Regions from separate parts of the Paenibacillus residui genome, predicted to be linked through region 1. Evidence: a T-box and tRNA genes for the amino acid it is inferred to sense, from the RefSeq annotation. Region 1 holds a T-box; the other holds one or more tRNA genes.
The links. The T-box of region 1 lies ahead of metG (methionine--tRNA ligase). A T-box ahead of a tRNA ligase gene usually reads a tRNA of that ligase, here a tRNA-Met.

Region 1 (10,543 bases):
CCGTCTGCCCCTGAGCCAGCCGGGTAACGACAATCGTATAGTAGCTCAGGCCTCCGTTGTTCGATCTGGCTTCTATCGTAATCGTGTTTGTTCCTACGTTGAGCGCAGCCCAGTAATATTCGCCGCTTGCTACCGGTTGCCCGTTTACCTTGACCGATATATTGGAATGATAGATCGGGCTTAACCGGAAATGGCTCACCGGGTAAGTGACGGTTGAAGAATAGCCGCTAATATTGGACTGGAAGCTCTTATCCAGGGAGAGGCCCTCGACCAGAAGATTGCTCAAATAAGTATTGGGATCGCCGATGGTACCGCCGATGCCGCCACCGCCGTTTCCGATATCTCCGTAATCCGAAGGCAGCCTTGTAATCATAACGTTATAGTAACGAATATCCCCGCTGGAGCTGCGTACTTCAATGGCGACGTTATTGTCTCCGGTCTTGAGGGGGATATCGTGGAAGCTGCCGCTCTGCACCTCTTTTCCGTTAATTTTGGCGGTAATGCCGGACCAGAATGAGACGCTGATTTGCAGGTTGGAGGTGCTGTTATTGACGGTAGCGTAATACTTAAGCACGTTGGAGTCGAAGCTCCGGTTCAAGGTTCCGCTGCTCAGCGAAAGGTTGGACAAATAAGCGAACTGCTGGCTGCCCCCGCCTGAATGGCCGCCTCCGCCGCCTCCGGGGTTTTGGTTATTATCGTTATACGACAGCCGATTGATGTTAATCCGGTAGGTCTTTTTAATATTATCGTAGGATTCGACCTCAATGGCTACTTCGTTATTGCCTATCGATAGCGGAACGGTATAGAAAGACCCGCTGGCCACCTTGGTTCCCCGAATGGTTACGGAGCGGATGTTGCTGCCGTAGGTAGGGCTGACCTTCACTTCGGATACATAATTATTGACTACAGAAGAGTAGTAAGTGACGCTCGGATCGAAAGCCCTGTTCAATGAAGCCCCTTCCAGATAAAGATAGGATAACCCGTTCTTGTCGGCAGCGGATCGGTCCAGATGGATAGTATAGACCTTCATTTCGTTGGCGGAAGAGGAAACTTCAACCATCAGGGAATTGATCCCGGTTATCGGAATGGCCGCGGGCACTCCGCTCGATACTATTCGTCCATTAATTTTCACGGTTAAGTCCTTCAAATCGGTTACGGCTGTAACGTTGATAAAGGACAGAAACTCGGGAATTCTGGCCGTGTAGGAGGTCACCTCCGGGTCGAACGGCTCATTCAAGGATGTCGCATCCATAAACAAATTAACGAGACCTATATTTTTGCGGGTCACGTTGACCGTATATAATTTGGAGCTGCCGTTGGGAGCAATGACGGAAATCGAAATAATATTGGAGCCTACCATCAGCTCTACATCCCGGGAAGAGCCGCTGCTTATCGACGTTCCGTTAATTTGGATGGTTGCATTTTTATCCATGGCGGTAGGAGTGACCCGGATAGAAGTTTTATGGTAGGGCACATCCGCGGTATAAAATACATTTAACGGCGTAAATACGGGAGAAAGCGAATAATTTTCCAGGACCAGATTGGCCAGGGACAAGCTGTAATTGTTGTTGGTATCGGCATGGGCTGTCGGAACAGGGGCGCCGGCCGCCAACGGAGACAACAGAAGAGCGGAGCATAGCAGCACCTTCCCGATCCACGACTTTCGATTCTTTCTCATAAGGGATCTATACCTTCTTTCCTCATAAACTTCCTTGGCGATTTGCTGGGAAACCATAGTTATCAGCTGCTACCGTTATAAGAACGGATACGCCCTATACAAGGTTTTGAATAAACCTTCTATCGTTATATATCGGCCGAAGGAGGAAAAAAACGTAGATATCCGATATAAAAATGAGTGCAAAAGACAAGCAAAACGGCATGTCTTTTTTAGAAAAAGCCACGCAATGCCTGATTCTAAAGCGATAATGCAGGTCTTTGGAGCGATTTTTGCGAAATCTCCCCATTTTGTCAAAAAGACCTGCACATTTGATCGTCTTTCGCCTTCTTTTTTGAAAAAGGCACGATTTTAATGCACTTTTGCTCGTCTTTGTGACGTCCTTACGGATCTGAATGCGACCTTCATGCGTAAGGGATGGGTACTTTCCCTTGGCAGCAATTAAGAAAAAAAGCCGCATTCCTTAAATTAAGGAGTGCGGCGTTGGAAGGATACGATAGTTTAAATTTATCGATGCTCCGGAGAGCACCTGTGGATGCTTACTTGAAGTCCTCTCCCGTCAGATAATGGTAGAACGGTTTATCTACCCAGAAGGTGTAGTTGATGACCTCTATGTCCGGAGACAAATTCCGGAAGCCTTCCGCGATCGACTCGGAATCTTCCTGTAAAGTAAAGGATTGGGCGTAGTAATGTCCGTCTACAATTTTGTTATTCGCAATAATTTCGTAGTCGTCTATTTCCGTCAAGGAATAGTATAACGGCTGCCACCATGAATGGACGATTAAACCGGTTTGGTCTTCGCTATTCTTCTTGGCGTACTGCAGAATAACGGATTGGAAACGTTCCTTGTCCCCTGCGTTCTCGAATTCGAGCGATAGATCGTATTCCTTGGCGGAGAAGATATAGTTTCCGTTAGCGATTTGAGTCAGCTTATTCGTCTCGGATTCCTCGGGCTTCCCCCATTCAGCCAAGTGAATGAATGCGGAAGTTTTCGGTTCCAGCTGAACCTTGGCATTCAGCCCTTCGCTGCGGAGCAGCCCTACAAGCTGGAGGGCATGCTCGATATTCGAATGCCCGTATGTAAGGGACAGGGAATCAATGAAGTTCGGATCGAAGCGCGAATCCTTCAGATTATAGCCTGTAACGAGCCCGTTCTCCAGAGCGTTGTTGACGATTTGCTGCAGTGCCGGGGCTTCGATAATATCCGAAGTCCGATATGCTTGTGCAAGCTTCCCGTAAATATCCGGGTCGTTCACTTCTCCGAGGTAATGCTTATATTGGCCCTTCAGAGCCAAAACTTTCCCCAGCAGTTCTTCCGTAAAAGCTTTGGTCGCCGGAGGATTGCCGGAGAAAATTCCGTAATAAGCGGGAGCAATGAGTCCATTGTCAACGGCTGCGGCAATTTCTTGTGCGGCCGAGAAATCGAAGGCGGCCGGATTTAACCCCAGCTTGGAGAGGGCTGCCTCTACTTTATCATTGGGATAGGTATAGGCCAGCTCCTTCAATCCTGCCGCTTTGACCGCGATGAAGGCGGCCTGGAGAACATCGAGTCTGCGGTCCGCATGGACCTCGGAAGCGGTCAGGATGCCTTGTTCATGAAGCGCCACCGAGGCAGCATAGGCAGGATTAGCGGCATCGAGATCGGTGAAAGGAAGCGGCGCGTTCTCCGAGGGCCGGATATTCAGAGCTTGGGCGACAGCTTGAATGAAGTCCCCTTTAGTGATGGAATCGCCTATTTCGATCTGGAATTTTTCCTTGAGAAAGAGAGCATAATTTTCCTGCGGGCTATGGACAGATAGCTGGGAAACCTGCGCTTGCGATACAGCCTCGCCGTGAGCCTGCTGTCCCGGAGCGGCAAACAGTACAGCCAAGGAAAGGGAGGCGGCCAGTATCGACTTGGAGAGTGAAGCTTTGATGGTGCTCATCATTAATTCCTCCTGACAAAAAGTTTACAAATCATATTATTCCGATTAGAAATATAGGAATCATAGCCAAGATGATATCCAAAATTGGCGGTTGTGTCAATAGAAGCGATTTGGGATTGCATAATGGGATTATAAGAAATATAATGACATATAATATTTAGAATATTCGAAAAAAAGCGTTGAAGAGAAAGAGTAGTTGGACCCACTTCTTTGAACAGAGAGCTCCGGCAGCTGAGAAGGAGCAAAGAAGCATCCGGCGAATATGGTCTCTGAGCTGTGCATCGAACCCATCCGGCAGTAGGCTGCACCGGGCGCGCCCGTTATAGTGCTAGGGTATACGCACCTAAGTGCCGTACCTGAAGAGGTCCATGCTGTGAAGTATGGATGAATGCGGGTGGTAACACGTGAGATATAGGCTCTCGTCCCTTATTAGGGGACGGGAGTTTTTTTGTGGGGTTACTACAATATTTCAATATACTGGAGGTCATGATCATGAGTGTTTTTATTGGGGGCGCTTGGCCGTATGCTAACGGGTCGCTGCATTTGGGACATATTGCAAGCTTATTGCCGGGCGATATACTGGCGCGCTATTACCGGCTAAGAGGGGAGGAGGTGCTCTATGTCTCCGGCAGTGACTGTCACGGAACACCCATATCGATCCGGGCTAACCAGGAGGGGGTTTCCCCCGAAGTTATTGCGGAGCGTTATCATAACGAGTTTGCCGACTGCTTCCGGAAGCTTGGCTTTTCTTATGATCTATACACCCGGACGGATGAACCGTTCCACCATCACCTCGTCCAGCAGCTGTTTCTCCAACTATTGGACAATGGATATATTTACAAAAAGGCGATTGAGCAAACCTATTGCGAAGCCTGCTCCCGTTTTTTGCCGGACCGCTATGTAGAGGGACAGTGCCCTCATTGCGGCCAGCAGGCCCGCGGAGATCAGTGCGATTATTGCTCTAATCTGCTGGACCCCGGCGATTTGCTTCATAAAAAGTGCAAGCTGTGCGGGAGCCCTCCTGTTACTAGACAGGACGATCATTATTTTCTGGCTCTGTCCAAATTTCAACAGAAGCTGGAGGAATACCTAGGCGAGGCGACAGGATGGAGGGACAACGCGGTTCAATTGACTCGAAGATATTTGGACGAAGGACTTCATGACCGGGCGGCGACCCGAAATTTAACCTGGGGAGTAGATGTTCCTCTCGAACGCGACGGCGATAAAAAAATATATGTCTGGATCGAAGCAGTCAGCGGATATCTGTCAGCCAGCATGAGGTGGGCGCAGGAAACCGGTGGGAGCTGGGAGAACTACTGGTCGGAGAAGACCATCGCCTATTATGTTCATGGCAAGGACAACATTCCGTTTCATACACTCATTCTTCCTGCCCTGCTTATGGGGGTGGGGCGCCATCTGCACTTGCCGGACAGAATCATTTCGAGCGAATATTTAACGCTGGAAGGAAAGAAGATCTCGACCAGCCGGAATTGGGCGGTATGGGTGACCGACGTGATTCAGCGGTATGATCCGGATTCGCTGCGATATTTTCTGACGATTAATGGGCCGGAGAACCGGGATGCGGATTTTTCCTGGAGGGAATTCATATACAGCCACAACAGCGAGCTGCTGGGCGCTTTCGGCAACTTTGTAAACCGAAGCCTTAAGTTCATTGTCCAATTCTTCGATGGACGTATTCCGGCTGGCACTATGGAGATAAGCAAGAAGCCGGAGATCGTGGAGCTGTATAACCAAGCGGGCCAAGCCATAGAAGCGGGCAAATTGAAGGATGCTCTGGAGATGATTTTCACTTTCATCCGCAGAGCCAACAAATTTTTCGACGAACGCAAGCCGTGGGTGCAAATTAAGGAAAACCGCCGGCATTGCGCGGATACTTTATTTACATGCGTGCAAATCATAGCGAACCTGGCGAATGTACTGGAGCCGTTCTTGCCCTTTGCCTGCCGGAGAATCAGGGACTTTCTGTCCATCTCGCAGGCGGGATGGCAGTATACGGAGATAGCCCCCGGCACAATTATCCGGTCATTGGAGGTGCTGTTTACAAGAATTGATGCTGCTGTAATAGAAGAGGAAATTGCCCGCCTGGGCAAGGGGTAACTTGGGAAGGGGAAAGGGGCACCGGAAGAAGGAAGGAAAGGGGGCAAGCGGGAAGCCCCCCGAAGAACGTTCCTTACTTCGTGACTATGAAACTAACGATAGTTCCCTGGCCGACAATGCTTTCGATCTGCAGCCCTTGGCCGTAGATTTGCCTCAAACGCCGGTCCGTATTAGACAGACCGATTCCCGAGCGGCCGCTTGAAGGCTCGAGAATATGCCGCAGACGCTCACTCTCGATACCGACCCCGTTATCTTCAATGGAAATTTCGACCCGGTCTCCCATATCGGTTATCCGAATGCGAAGCAGCCCTCCTTCGGACCGCTTCATCAAACCGTGCCGAATCGCGTTCTCCACCAGAGGCTGAATAGATAGCGGGGGGATGACCGGTGCAACATTATGGTCAATCTCCCATGAAACCTGCAGCCTATCCTCAAACCGTTCCTTCTCAATAGCCAGATAGGAGCGGACGAGGCCAAGCTCATGCTCTAGAGGGACCAGCCGCTCGGAGTTCTGAAAGTCAAAGCTCGTGCGTAAGTAATCCCCGAAAGCTTCCAGCATTGTACGCATTCTCGGCATATCAATGTAGCTAAGAGCTACCAAGGAGTTCAGCGTATTGAACATAAAGTGAGGCTTAATCTGTGCCTGAAGCCAGGCCGCCTCCATACGCAGCCGATCGTGCACGGATCTCTTTAACCCGGTCAAAGCGTAAACCCGGGCTTTCAGTTCGGCAGCCTCCGCCGGTTTGGTCACATAATCGTTGGCGCCGGCAAGGAAACCGGTCTGGATATCCTCCAACTGATTGCGGGCGGTCACTAACAGGACAGGGAGCTCCCAGGGGGAGAAGCGCTCGCGGACTTTGCGGGTCAATTCGTATCCCGACATCTTCGGCATCATCACGTCCGAGATGATTAAATCCCACTCTCCCGCTTCCAGCATGGCCAAGGCTTCCTGAGCGCTTGCTGCCGTTACTATTTCGTAAGGTTCGGACGACAGAATGGCCTCCAGTATATTCAGATTGACCGGATCATCATCTACGGCCAGCAGCCTGGGCACGTCCGATGAGATTCGGGAGATAGCAGGTCCGGGAGCCGCCCGAGACGAGCTTTCGCTCAGAGCTCGGGATGGCTCTTCAACACAAGCGGCCGCCGTTTCGCTTTCCGCTTGGGAAACCGAAGGAAGGCCTGGCTCCTCCTGTATAATTGCCGGCTCGGCCAAAGGCAGGGTAAAGGTGAACACGGAGCCCTGTCCCGGGACGGATTGGACCTCGATCGTTCCCCCGTGCAGGTTCACCAATTGCTGGCAGATGTTTAATCCCAGCCCGATTCCTCCTCCAATCGCGGTTATGCTGGAATCACCCTGTTCGTAAGGCTGGAAGATTCTTGTTTGGGTCTCCTCATCCATACCTATGCCGGTATCCTCAACCCGGATCCGGGCCATCCCTTCTTTAATAGAAGCGTCTATGGTAATAGTTCCTTCATGGGTATATTTCACCGCATTATGAAGCAGATTGAACAAGATCTGAATGAGCCTGTTCTCGTCCGCCATTACGGGCGGGAAGTTATCCGGGATCCGATGGACGAAACGGACCGGCTTGCCTTCGGTCATGAACCGAAGCATATCCAGCACACCCGATACCACCGTCTGTACCCGAAGAGAGGTCATGTTCAGCCGGACACGGTTTTCTTTCAGACGGGTCAGATCCAGCAGATCATTCAACTGCAGCGACATACGGCGGCCTATGGTCATAAGCAGGTTCATATTTTTGCTCGTTTTATCATCTGCTGAAGCCTTGCTGTCCAGCACCGCCTGAGCAATATTGAGAATCGCATGCAGCGGGTTGCGCAATTCATGCGAGGTGTTCGCCAGAAAATCGTCCTTCAGCTTATCCTCCCGCTGCAGCTTCTCGGCAAGCTGCTTCGTCTTGGCGGCCGTACGGAAATAACGTCTGAACCAGTAGGTAGCGAAGGCCAGGCAAGCCAGGATCATGTCGACAGGATAATATTCTACATTCAACCAGTCTGATTTTTTGAACACATCCCAGATGATATTGGCCATAAGAGCGGTTGTTCCCAGCAGCAGAAACAAGGCATCTTTATTCCCCCGCAGCGTACTGCGAAGGGACAGGAACGGTACGGCCAGGAAAGCAAATAACAGGTAGACGACCCTCGGAGTTTTGGCCATCTCAACATATTCGGGCGGTGCCCATAGAATAAATAACAAAAATAGAACATATACGATAGAGTACCAATGTAAGACTCGCTTGACGAATTTGCCGGACAACAATCTGCTCACAAATTCGAACAGGAATATGGCCGCTCCCGGGTAGACGATGATTTGCAGCTTCTGAGTCCATTCGTAGTTGAGCGGCAGCCAAACCAGCCATCGGCGACCAATATCGTTAGAATGGCAAACACGATCAAAAAAGAGAAGTAGATCAGAACCTTCTGCTGTTGTGCTATGAAATATAAAACAATGCTGTAAAAAACATGCATCAGCAAAATAGCGCAAACCATTAACTACAGGCCGATAGAGATCATCGTTTCCTTGTTTACCGCGGCCGCCGTTCCGAACTTGATAGGGTGGCTTATCCCTCCATTTCGCAGATTATCAAAGTTGGCGGCGTGTATGACAATTTCTATCTCGTTCCTATCAGTTGTAAAGGAAAGGGTATACGGGATCTCCTTGCCTGTATATTGAACGCTGCTCAGAGCCGGATATCCCGATTGACCTAACAATTGCCCATTGACGAATACCTCGGAAGAGGCAGGAATATCGGGGATTCGAAGGCCAAAGGGCTGTACGCTGTCCGGTTCAACCAATATACGCAGACGGTAGGATCCTGCCCCGAACGTCGGATGCGTCTGCGCGGATTCAGACATAATCCAATTTCCGGGCACCTGAAGAAACCCTTTGTCCTCTTCAGTCAGATTCGTCTGGACAGGGTCCCGCTGGATCAGTCTATGAGGGTAGAATTCCCATTCTCCATTCAGGGTAATGGTATGATTCGATGGCAGATCCCAGTCCCGCAAATCCAATATTCCTTGTACAGCTCGCGGATGCTCGGGAATCGACTGAAATCCCATCCAGGCTAAGCGGATTCCAGTGATCAAAAGCAAGAATAATCCGGTAATCGATAAAATGGTTCTCATTTTCATGATTAATTCATTCGACAAAAATCGTCTAATCCCTCCAAATGCCAGTTGGAATAATGTTGCAGCCTGTCAATGCTAGGGTTACAATCGGAATGGAGTATAGTCTGGTAGTAATAGTGTGTTACAACATGTATTAAATCGAGCCCGAAAATCGAGAAGATTAGTGTCGTTATTCGTTATTTAAACGGGAGGCAGCTGTATCATGAAAGCTATTCTTGTAGACGATGAGCGTCTGGCACTCAGCCATCTGGAGCTATTGCTGCGAGAGATTGGGGGGGTTGAAATAGTAGGGCAATACCAGGATCCCCGGCAAGCATTGGAAGCCGCTTTGGCTCATAAGCCGGATGTTGTTTTTCTGGACGTGGAGATGCCCGAGATAAGCGGGATTGAGGTGGCAGAGAAGCTTCAATCCGCTCTGCCGGATGTCCGGATCATATTCGTTACGGCATATGACGAGTACGCTGTGAAAGCTTTCGAACTTCATGCCTTGGATTATATTCTTAAACCGCCTCGTCAGGAACGGTTGACCAAAACAATTCAGCGGCTGATGGGCCAGCGGCCTGCCGCCCCGCAGCTATCCGTCAGGATACGCAGCTTTCAGAGTCTTCAGATCGAAAGCGGCCCTCCGGAGGCTTCCCAAATTGTTGAGGTCCGGTGGAGAACCAACAAGGCTCAGGAGCTGTTCGCATACTTGCTGCATCATCGGGGGAAAGCCGTGCGCAAGGATGTTCTGCTGGACCTGTTATGGCCGGATGTAGATTGGAAGAAAGGGTTCACCCAGCTCTACACCACGGTATATCAAATTCGTAAAATGCTGACCGCAGCCGGGGTAGACGTGGCTATCAAAAGTTATGAGGAAGGGTACCTGCTGGATTTGCAGCAGGTCAGGCTGGACGTCGATGAATGGGAGAGCGGGCTGCGCAAAGCGCCGCCGCTGACGGAAGCCAATCTACCTATACATATATCGCTATTGGAAGAGTATCGCGGGGATTACCTGGCCGATTATGATTATTTGTGGGCGGAGAATGAAAGGCAGCGGTTAAGAACGATTTGGACTCAGCACGCCATGCAGATTGGCGATTATTTTGTTTCCAATCGGGACTATATGAATGCCATTGGTCTCTATCACCGCATCCAAAGGATTCATCCCTATATGGAAAATATTTACTTTTCCCTGATGCAGTTATATGAAGAGTTAGGTGACCGCAGTTCGGTAGAACGGCAGTATGAGAGTCTGAAGACCATGCTGTCCACCGAATATGATGCGGAGCCGCAGCCCGAGATTAATGAATGGTATCAGGCCTGGAAAGAGGGGCAGGCTCAGAAGCTCGAAGAACATCGGTCCAATTAGCGGCCCGGAGCGGAAATAACAAAATCGGTACTAAAGTCACGGCCCGAGTTTCAGAAAATGTTCAGGTTCACACGGTTTAATAGAGTAATATTCAAATTTTGTCGAATTTTGAGGAAAAACCTTCGTAAGGTTCGGACGATCGAAGCAGGTTAACAGAATAGAACGAGTTAAGGAAGCACGGTGATCTCACAGTGATCGGAAAGTGGAAAGGATGGCCGGCAGCAGCTATTATTTTGGCGGTGATCATGATTTGTGTTATAACGATACTCTACACCCAGCGATCTGCCAAACCGATGCGTGAGGCGGCGGCGGATTCACTAT
Region 2 (10,543 bases), on a different contig from region 1:
CGAGCCTTGGTTGGTCCGAATCGGTTTATGGAAGTAAAATTGGTTTAATAGACAAAGGAGGGATGCCCGTGTCCGCTCAAATCACAGTTGTAGGATTGGGAACAGGGGACGAAAACCAGATGACCTTGGGCATCTGGAATAAGCTTCAGACAGCAGCGAGAATATTTTTGCGTACAGAGGAGCATCCGGTTGCGGGGTACATACGCAAAAAAGGAATAGCTTACGAATCCTTTGATGAGATCTACAAGCAATCGCCCACTTTCGAAGAAGTCTATGGCCAGATCGCTGCCCTGCTTATGGAAGAAGCAGTCCGGAGCGGGGAAGAAATCGTCTATGCATTGCCGGGCCATCCTTCGGTTGCCGAGCGAACGACCCAGATATTGAGAGAACGCTGCCCTGACGCGGGAATCGGACTGGAAATTCTGGGCGGTGAGAGCTTCCTCGACCAGGCTTTCCTGCGGTTCGGCTTCGATCCGATTGAAGGCTTCCAGCTGCTCGATGGTACGGCTCTGGATTCCGCTCAGCTGAATCCGATGCTGCATACGGTTGTTGCTCAGGTCTACGACTCCTTCACCGCATCGGATGTGAAGCTCACTCTAATGGAGCTCTATCCGGATGATTATAAAGTCTATGTCGGACATGCCCTCGGAATTGCCGGTGAAGAATCGATTCATGAGATCCCTTTGTTCGAACTGGACCGCCTGAACGGATACGGGAATTTGTCTCTGGTTTGGGTTCCCAAAGCGGAGACGAATGAGCTGGCTAACCGCACCTTCGCCCGGCTGAAGGAAATCGTAGCCATTCTCCGCAGTCCCGAAGGTTGTCCATGGGACCGCGAACAGACACATGCGAGCATTCGCAGCAATCTTATTGAGGAAACCTACGAAGTACTGGAAGCCATTGACGATGATGACCCCGTAGGAATGTGTGAAGAGCTTGGGGATCTGCTGCTGCAGGTAGTCATGCACGCGCAGATGGAGGACGAGGCCGGTTCGTTCACTATTGTCGATGTCATTCAAGGCTTGAACGAGAAGCTTATTCGCCGCCATCCTCATGTATTCGGCGAAAGATCCGCACAAGATGCCGAAGAGGCTCTGTCCAATTGGCAGCAGATCAAGCAGGAGGAGAAGCGGAAACGGGGAGAAGCTCCTGGTCAGCAATCTGTATTGTCGGGTGTCCCCAGAGACCTTCCTGCATTATACAAAGCGGTCAAGCTGCAGAAGAAAGCAGCCAAGGTCGGATTTGATTGGCCGGACCTGCAGGGGGTTTATGACAAAATAACAGAGGAATTGCAAGAGCTGAAAGAGGCGCATAATCAGGATAGCGAGGCCCTGAAATCGGAGTTGGGCGATTTATTGTTTGCGGTTGTTAATCTGGCCAGATTCATGAAGATCGATCCGGAGGAAGCCCTCACGGCAACCAACCGAAAATTCGTGCAAAGATTTGAATACATCGAGAATCAACTGCGTTTAAATGGAAAAACTTTTGACCAAACTGATTTACAAGAGATGGAAGCCTATTGGCAAGAAGCGAAAAAAGTTTAATAAATTGGGTTTTGTCAGCAGGATTTTCCGTTTCCACAAAGAATAACTTATGGCATATCCTTATATGCACTATGTAATTACAGGAGGTAACAACCATGAATAAAACCGATTTGGTAAATAACATTGCACAAAAAAGCGGACTGTCCAAGAAAGACGTGGAGTCTGTATTAAACGGACTTCTGGGTGAAATCACCGACGCACTTTCCAGCGGCGATAAGGTTCAACTGATCGGGTTCGGTACTTTCGAAACCCGTAAGCGCTCCGGCAGAGTAGGCCGCAATCCGCAAACCGGTAAAGAAATCACCATTCCTGAATCTGTCGTTCCGGCCTTCAAAGCAGGTAACAAGCTTAAAGAAGCCGTGAAGTAATGCGACTGGACAAGTACTTGAAGGTTTCCCGTCTGATTAAGAGACGCACTGTCGCCAAAGACGTTTCGGAACAAGGAAGAGTGTGGATCAACGGACGGGAAGCCAAGCCAAGCAGCACCGTTCAGGTAGGTGACGAGCTGACCATTCAATTCGGTCAGAAGTATGTGGTTGTGAGGGTGGACCAGCTCTCGGAATCAACCCGTAAAGAAGATGCTGCTCTTATGTATACTTTATTGCGGGAAGAAGCCCGAACGAATGGTTGAGAGAAAGATTAAGAGACTAACCACAGTTTAGTCTCTTTTTCTACCTTTGCGGTTTCCATTATTTAACCGTATAGGAAGGAACAAGTCCGTGGCAAGGTAAGGTCATTTTCCATAAGATGTATTGGGTCCTGCCAATTAGTGTACCCCTCCGGTTGGCCTCCGATAAACACTCTGTACGTTTTTTTTAAGGCAATCTATCTTTTCCCCGGTTCTAAAATCGGACATCCCTCCATAATGTAGTGTTAGAAGGAGGGGTACATGCCATGGTGGAACAGGGAAAAGTGAAACGTCAGGAAGTCAAGATGCTGAATCGGAAGCTGTTGGAAATCTCCGGTGTGCTGAATGTGGAAAGCTTTGACAGCGAAGAGTTTCTACTCGAAACCGAATGCGGATTTCTTACGATCAAAGGCCAGAATCTGCATATTAAAAATCTCAGTTTGGAGCAAGGCCTTGTAGCGATTGAAGGCTTGGTCCATGCACTAGCTTATTTAGATTCAGGAACCCAGGGAAAATCTAAAGGTTTGTTCGGTAAACTGTTCAAGTGACACTGCACGTCCAGTTTCTCACCATGGGTATGATGTTTGCCAGCGGAGTCGGTATGGGTATTCTATTTGAAACCTATCGCGTGCTGACTGGGCAGCTGCGCGCACCGCGCTGGCTTATTTCCATCCTTGACTTGGTCTATTGGAGCGTTATGACCGTACTGGTCTTTCGTGCCTTATATTTCAGCAATCAGGGTCAGCTTAGGCTGTTCGTATTCATCGGCCTGCTGGCAGGCGGCAGCTTCTATTGGGCCTTCTTGAGGGAAGGGACCGTATGGGTTATCCGTGCATTAATTCGATCGGTTCTATGGCTGGCCGGTTTGATTCGCAGACTGGTTGAGCTTATGATTGTCAAGCCGATTCAACTGCTTTATAAATGTTTAATGATGGTTATCGGGTTTCTTATAGCAGTAGCTATATTCCTCTACAAAATTGTGGTAAAATTACTTTACCCTGTCCTGTTTATATTTATTCGTCCGTTGCTGTTTATTTGGAAGAAGATTCGTTGGCCGCAGTGGATAGCTAACGGTTGGCGAATCATCCGGCAGTTGTTTCAAAAATGGTTCCGAAAATCATAGGAGGAACATTATTCCATGGTACAGGCAAAAAATACAACTAAGAAGAATACTTCCACAATCGGCGCTCGTCGGCGGATTCGTCTGTTGATGATCGTTGTTTGCTGTGTATTGTTGTGGGCAGGCATAACGATCTTGGACCAATCGGATAAACTGGCTGAGAATTCAGCTAAACTTGTGACGCTCGAAACCAAACTGGCGGAAGTAGAGAAAATAAACGAGGAATCCAGAATGGAATTGGACCGTTTGAACGATCCGGAATACCAGGAAGAGAAGGCTCGTAAGGATCTTCAGGTTGCCCGAGAAGGCGAGACCGTATTTGATGTTGTGAAACCGGCCCCCTAGACCTTTGCCTTGTTGACCTCTAATTCCGCTTCATGTATAATCTCCATAGCCAGTCTTTTGAATTTTTTAAGGGAGGAACTTAATCATTTATGGCAATTGAAGTGGGCACCAAGTTAGAAGGAAAGGTGACAGGGATAACTCACTTTGGAGCTTTCGTCGAGCTACCAGAAGGAGGGACCGGCCTCGTTCACATCTCGGAGATAGCCGATAACTACGTCAAGGACGTTAACGATCATTTAAAGCTGGACGATAAAGTCCTCGTTAAGGTGATTAATGTCGATAAGGACGGCAAAATCGGTCTATCCATTAAGCAAGCTGTTGATAAGCCCCTGGCAGCTGAAAGGCCCGCTCGACCTGAACGACATGGTGGGGGATCGTACGGGGATCGAAGAGAAGGCGGCGGAGGGTACCGCGGTCATGACCGAGGCGGACGCCCATTTAAACCTCCCATTGGCAAATCTTCCTTCGAGGATAAAATGATCAAATTTCTTAAAGATAGCGAAGAACGCATCTCGTCTCTTAAGAAGAACACGGAATCGAAGCGTGGAGGGAGAGGCGCAAGACGCGATTAATATACGAAATTATGTCCGCAAGCCTGATTTATCGGGCTTGCGGTCTTGTCTATTCGGGAGTTTCCCGAATTAAAATTATAAGTTGTCACTACCGCTTGACTTCCATATACATCTTGGTATATAGTATTGCTTGTTATGGCGGCGTAGCTCAGCTGGCTAGAGCGTACGGTTCATACCCGTGAGGTCGGGGGTTCGATCCCCTCCGCCGCTATTGTTATTACTCCATTCCGACAGTATGGAGACCATTAATTAAAGAATAGAGGCATCCGTGAGGATGCTTCTCTTTTTTACCATTTTCTACCACAAAGGAATCTTTAAGTTCTTACCGTTTTAATACGATGAAGAACAAGGATTCCTATTGGCATAGAAAGCTACCTTTAAAACCGGGTTATTCGACTTCGAAAAGGCTTCGTTTTAGAAGCTTTTTTTATTTTTTTCAATGCGAAGACTTCGACACGAACGCTCGGCAAGTTCGGCACCATCCCTCGCCTAAAAATGGCAAAGGCTACTATGAACCCGCAGGATTAGGGAAAGCCGACGCTGTTTTTTTGCACAAAACGGGATAGGTCGGGAAGGTTTTTGTCGGAAATTTTTTTGAATCTACCTTCTCATTCTGACAAACTTCCTGATAGATTCTTTCTATAATAGAGGACACAAGAAAACCGGTTAGGTGGTGTCCGATCTATGCAAAAGCAATCTGGTGTACAAGGGGTGAAGGGCCATTGCTCTTCATGGGTGAAGCAGGTTAAAGAAAACACAGGCAAGAGATTGGCCGATAGCCGTATCATTCAGGCCTGGATGGTGAAACGATGGGCCGTGCTGCTTGTCGTCATTGCTTTCTTGTTGGGAAGAGCGACGATTCTCGATGAACTTTCTCCTTTCGCCCTTGCTTATTTCGCCGTCTTCTATTATCTCCGCAAAGATTTGCTTCATTGGGTCGGAGTGGCGTTATGCGCGGGAAGCTTATTATCCGCACACGGCAGCGCAGGATACATCGTGGCCCAGATGCTGGTATTTCTCCTTATTCAAAAAGGGCTGGAGAAATATGAGAAAGCCGAGCTTTCTTATGTACCGCTATTGGTATTTATGACCGGGTTCTCCGTCAAATTGTTCAGCCATCTGGTAGCGGCCAATCTATCTTGGTATACGTTGATGATGACCGGAATTGAATCGACATTAAGCTTGATTCTTACGCTTATATTCATCCAGGCGGTTCCCGTGTTTACGATTGCGAGAAAGAAGCATGGGCTCAAGACGGATGAAATAATTTGTCTGATCATACTGCTCGCATCCGTCATGACGGGAACGGTGGGCTGGGTAATTGGAAACGTAACGGTAGAGCATGTCCTGTCAAGATACTTGATCTTGTTGTTTGCTCTGGTGGGAGGAGCGCCCCTGGGGGCTTCTGTCGGTGTGGTAACTGGCCTCATTCTCAGCTTGGCGAATGTAAACGCTATTTACCAGATGAGTTTGCTTGCTTTCGCAGGAATGCTTGCCGGGCTCATGAAGGAAGGCGGGCGCTTGGCCGTGGCGCTGGGCATGCTCATTGGTTCGTCCATTCTTTCCATCTACATCGGGGACCAGACAGCTTTTCTCCAATCCACCTGGGAATCCGCGGCGGCGGTCGTTCTGTTCTTGCTCACGCCTAAGAGTATCGTCTATACATTGGCAACTTATATTCCGGGAACCCAGGAAAATATGAAGTCCCATTATGATTATGCCAGAAGGGTCCGGGATATTACGGCCGAAAGGGTGCAGCAGTTCTCCGAAGTATTCCGCCAGCTGTCCCGCAGCTTTAAACAGCTGACGACAGAAGGCTATTCGGCTAACCGTGAAGGGGAAGTGGAGCATTTCATGAGTGCCGTATCGCAGAAATTTTGTACCAATTGCGGCAAGCGGGATGCTTGCTGGAGCCGTGATTTTGCCAAAACCTATACATTTATGACGGAAATGATGACCGCCATTGATAAGAATGAAGCCCCTGCCAAGCGGGATATCCCGAAGGAATGGACTCGCGCCTGCATTAAAACGGAGCGGGTGCTGAACACAATGCTTCATGAATATCAGCTCTACAAAAATAATTTGCACTGGAAAAAACAAATACTGGAGAGCCGGCAGCTTGTAGCGGATCAATTAACAGGCGTATCTCAGGTCATGGAAGATTTGGCCAAGGAAATCAAAAGGGAGGGTCAGGAGCTATTTTTGCAGGAGGAGCAGATCCGCAGCGCTTTGGAAGAACTGGGGTTGTCGATTCACAGTATTGATATTATAAATCTTGAGGAAGGAAATGTTGAAATTGAGGTGGTGCATCAATATTTAAAAGGCTATGATGAATGCCGCAAGATTGTCGCTCCTCTATTATCAGACATTATTGGCGAAAATATAGCGGTTAAGAGAGAAAGACCGTCCGAAAGGGGAGAAGGCTACTATACGGTTATGTTCGGGTCCGCCAAGGAATATGAAGTCGAGACGGGTATTGCCGGAGCGGCCAAAGGAGGGGATTTGCTGTCCGGGGACAGCTTCAGCACCGTGGAGTTGGGAAATGGAAAGTTTGCGGTTGCTCTAAGCGATGGAATGGGCAACGGCGAGCGGGCCCGGGCGGAGAGCAGCACGGCTCTCAATATTTTGCAGCAGCTTCTGCAGTCGGGCATGGACGAGAAGCTGGCGATCAAATCGGTCAATTCGGTCTTGATGCTTCGCTCGCCGGACGAAATTTTCGCTACGGTGGACATGGCTTTGATCGATTTGTACAGCGCGCAAACGACATTTATGAAGATAGGCTCGACCCCCAGCTTTATTAAGCGGGATAATGAAGTGATTTCCATCATGGCAAACAATCTGCCGGTAGGAATTTTGCAGGAAATTGATGTCGATCTCGTCAGCGTTCAGCTGAAGCCGGGTGACGTTCTAATTATGATGACGGATGGTATTTATGATGCTCCCGGATATGCGGTTAACAAGGAGCTATGGATGAAACGGGTCATTCAGGAGATGGATTTGTCCGATCCGCAGGAATTTGCAGATTGCCTGCTGGAGAGAATCGTACGCTATCAGCAAGGGGACATTGCCGATGACATGACGGTTATCGTTGCCAAAATAGAGCGCTTCCAGCCGGAGTGGGCTACCTTTAGCTGGCCCGGTGTTTCCCGCATCGAGCGCCCCAAGGTGGTGAGTTAATAAAGGAGAGACTCAAGTAATCATGCTGAACGAAAGACCTGCAAATCGGCAGGTCTTTCGTCATTTTAAAAAAAGAGAGATCTACTCCCTATTTTTTTATCCTGCCTCCTATATTTACTTACATTAGATATGAGCTTGCTTTAACCCCTCTCCGTATAAAGTCTAGCAAACGGGCAACACTGGTTAATAGGTTGGTAGAAGCAGCCATTCTACTTTATTCAAATCAGGGGAGGGGCATGATGAAACAGATTATTTTGATCACGGACGGTTGCTCGAATGTTGGTATAAGCCCTGTCGCAGCAGCGGCCAGAGCTTTGGCCGAGGGGATCGTGGTGAATGTTATCGGAGTGATTGACGAAGGGGAAACCGGTCATTACGGAATAGAAGAAATCAACGACATCGCCCGGGCTGGAGGGGGCTTAAGCCGTATGGTCGTGCCAAGTATGGTGGCTCAGACGATGCAGATGATGACCCGCAAGACGATGCTGCATACGATTCACGATGCCGTCAATCATGAGCTCAAGCAGATTGTCGGACCCGGAGCCGCTTTGGAAAAGCTGCATCCCGAACAGCGCTCCCAGGTTGTGCAGGTGATCGACGACCTCGCGGAAACGTCGGAGATGAAGGTGGCGCTGTTGGTGGATGCCAGCGCCAGCATGAAGCCCAAGCTGGAGACGGTAAGAGAAGCGATCGGCGATCTTATGCTAAGTATGCAGGCTCGTAAAGGGAAAAGCGAAATCGCCGTGTTTCATTTTCCGGATGCGAAAGGACAGAGGGAAGTGTGCATGGACATGGATTGGACCACCCGGCTTGCAAATGTACGCGATTTATTTTATAAAATAAACATGAAAGGTACGACTCCCACCGGCCCCGCCCTGCTCCATGTTATCCGTTTTCTGTCTGGAGAGCGTAACGGCGAAATGGATGGTGGAGAACCGGCTGCGGGAATAACCCATTCCCGGCAGCCGGGCAAGGACGGGATGCTGAGTGACTACGTCGTCTGAGATGGAGTTTATACAAGGGACGCCGATCATTGGCAAGTGGAAGCGAAATACGTACGTGGTGGAGAGAAAGCTCGGGGAAGGAGCGAACGGCAAGGTTTACCTGGTTCGCCGGGACCGCTGCTGGTATGCTTTGAAGCTGGGCTTCAATGCCGTTGATTTGCAATCCGAGATCAACATGATCCGGAAGCTGTCGCAGGCCCCCGGCGATTTCCGCAACTTCTTCGTCGATGCGGATGATGCCGAACATGCCGGGCAGGTCTATTCCTTCTATGTAATGAGATATGTCCGGGGAGACCCTCCGGATGTATTTCTGAAGAATTCCGGAAGGGAATGGATGCAAGTGATCGGGCTTCACCTGCTGAGGAAGCTCGTTGACCTCCATCGGCAAGGGTTTGTCTTCGGCGATTTGAAGCTGGAGAACGTGTTGGTATCCCGGTACGGTGAAGTAGAGCTGATTGATTTTGGCGGTGTAACCGTCATGGGGAACGGGGTCAAGCAGTTTACCGAGGTTTATGACCGCGGTTATTGGAACGGCGGGAGCCGGAAGGCGGATGATGGATACGACTTGTTCTCGTTCGCTATTCTTTGCATGAGATTGCTTGGAGGGCACAACAGCTGCATTACTCCCCAACTCATTCCCCAGAACCGGAACATCGATGTGCTGCTGGAAGAACTGGATAACCCTGCATATTCCGGGTACGAGGATTTCGTGCGAAGATCGCTCATCGGGGAGTTCCGCTCCTCCGAAGAAGCTTTCGCGGAGTGGAAAGCACTGCCGATTTCCGCCATGGCATCCCCGAACAAGGCCCTTGGCTTGCCTCCGGGTGCAGGACATTGGGTAGCCTGCAGCTTCGCCGCATCCCTTCTTATATTTGGATTGGCGCTATATTTTGTCTGGTCCTGACCTTCTTGCCCGCCGAAAGGAAAGAGTGCATAATGGAGCTTATCCGCAGAGTGGAAGACAAGATTAATAAGGAACGATGGTTTGATCCAGGAGAACGCATAGTTGTCGCGGTATCGGGCGGTCCCGATTCGGTCGCGCTGCTGCATCTCCTGTTTCTGCTTTCTAAGCGGCACGGCTGGAAGCTTCTGGTGGGCCATGTCAACCATCAGTTTCGCGAAGAATCGGAGGAAGAAGCTGAATTTGTCCAAGAGTGGGCGGCTTCACTCGGCTTGCCCTGCAAGGTTGGAGTGATCAATGTGCCCCGTTATATAGAAGAAACTGGGGATAACCCGCAGAACGCAGCCAGGGAGCAGCGCTACCGGTTTCTGACCTCCATTGCGAGGGAATTCGGGGCCCGCAAACTGGCGCTGGGACATCATGCGGACGATCAGGCGGAAACCGTGCTGATGAGGCTGATTCGCGGAACGGGTCCGTCTGGGCTTGCGGGCATACCTGCCGCCAATACGATGGATGGCGTCGAGCGGATACGCCCTCTGCTCGAAGTGTACAAGGCCGAGCTGGTGAATTACTGTACGGAGCATCATCTGACCTATTATGTCGACCGCAGCAACGAAGAACGCAAATATGCCCGGAATCGGGTCCGGTTGGACGTCATCCCGGAGCTGACGAAGTATAATCCGCAATTTGTAGAATCACTCAATCGTCTGTCCTTAATGATCCGGGAAGAGGACGATTACATGGATCGGGAAACCGCCGCGGCATATAAACGCATCGTCCGCTCCACCCCGGAAAACGGCGAAATATCATTTTCCAGAAAAGAGTTCATAAGTTTACATGTTGCTTTACAAAGGCGTTTGATTAAACTAATATTAAATTATCTCAATTTTTGTGCGGATTCCGTTGAATTTACGGGCGTGGAATTGCTGCGAGAGGCGATTTTACAGGAGCGGAGCTCCACCCTTACCTTGGAAGCAGGCGACCGGATCCGCTTTTTTAAAGAATACGACCGGATCGGGTTTGTGCGGAACTATTCACCTTCCCGCCCGTTCCATTACCCTGTAGAGCTGAACCGGAGCTCGCTGTACTTGCCCGAATCGGGCATGTCTATGGAGTATTTCATTACCCGTTCTTGTGAAGATTGTCACGGCTTTGGACAGAGGACCAGGGATTGCGCGATGTTCGACCTGGATCTGCTGGAGCTGCCGTTGACGGTCCGAAGCCGGCTAGCCGGCGACAGGATGCAGGTTCT

Region 2: it encodes a tRNA-Met, which carries the amino acid that the T-box ahead of metG (methionine--tRNA ligase) is inferred to sense. The anticodon was not compared.

What each region holds. Positions count from the first base shown of each region.
Region 1 is NZ_JBHTIU010000070.1:15,389-25,931, forward strand. It holds gene ACFQ03_RS17935 (cadherin-like beta sandwich domain-containing protein) at 1-1,678, opposite strand, end outside; gene ACFQ03_RS17940 (hypothetical protein) at 2,215-3,600, opposite strand; T-box leader at 3,771-4,030, shown strand; gene metG (methionine--tRNA ligase) at 4,093-5,718, shown strand; gene ACFQ03_RS17950 (ATP-binding protein) at 5,792-8,227, opposite strand; gene ACFQ03_RS17955 (hypothetical protein) at 8,236-8,892, opposite strand; gene ACFQ03_RS17960 (response regulator) at 9,074-10,222, shown strand; gene ACFQ03_RS17965 (hypothetical protein) at 10,414-10,543, shown strand, end outside.
Region 2 is NZ_JBHTIU010000033.1:13,725-24,267, forward strand. It holds gene ACFQ03_RS10730 (putative polysaccharide biosynthesis protein) at 1-37, shown strand, start outside; gene ACFQ03_RS10735 (bifunctional methyltransferase/pyrophosphohydrolase YabN) at 63-1,544, shown strand; gene ACFQ03_RS10740 (HU family DNA-binding protein) at 1,640-1,912, shown strand; gene ACFQ03_RS10745 (RNA-binding S4 domain-containing protein) at 1,912-2,175, shown strand; gene yabP (sporulation protein YabP) at 2,439-2,720, shown strand; gene yabQ (spore cortex biosynthesis protein YabQ) at 2,717-3,295, shown strand; gene ACFQ03_RS10760 (FtsB family cell division protein) at 3,311-3,637, shown strand; gene ACFQ03_RS10765 (S1 domain-containing RNA-binding protein) at 3,727-4,209, shown strand; tRNA gene ACFQ03_RS10770 (tRNA-Met) at 4,347-4,420, shown strand; gene spoIIE (stage II sporulation protein E) at 4,894-7,386, shown strand; gene ACFQ03_RS10780 (vWA domain-containing protein) at 7,626-8,390, shown strand; gene ACFQ03_RS10785 (protein kinase domain-containing protein) at 8,374-9,294, shown strand; gene tilS (tRNA lysidine(34) synthetase TilS) at 9,327-10,543, shown strand, end outside.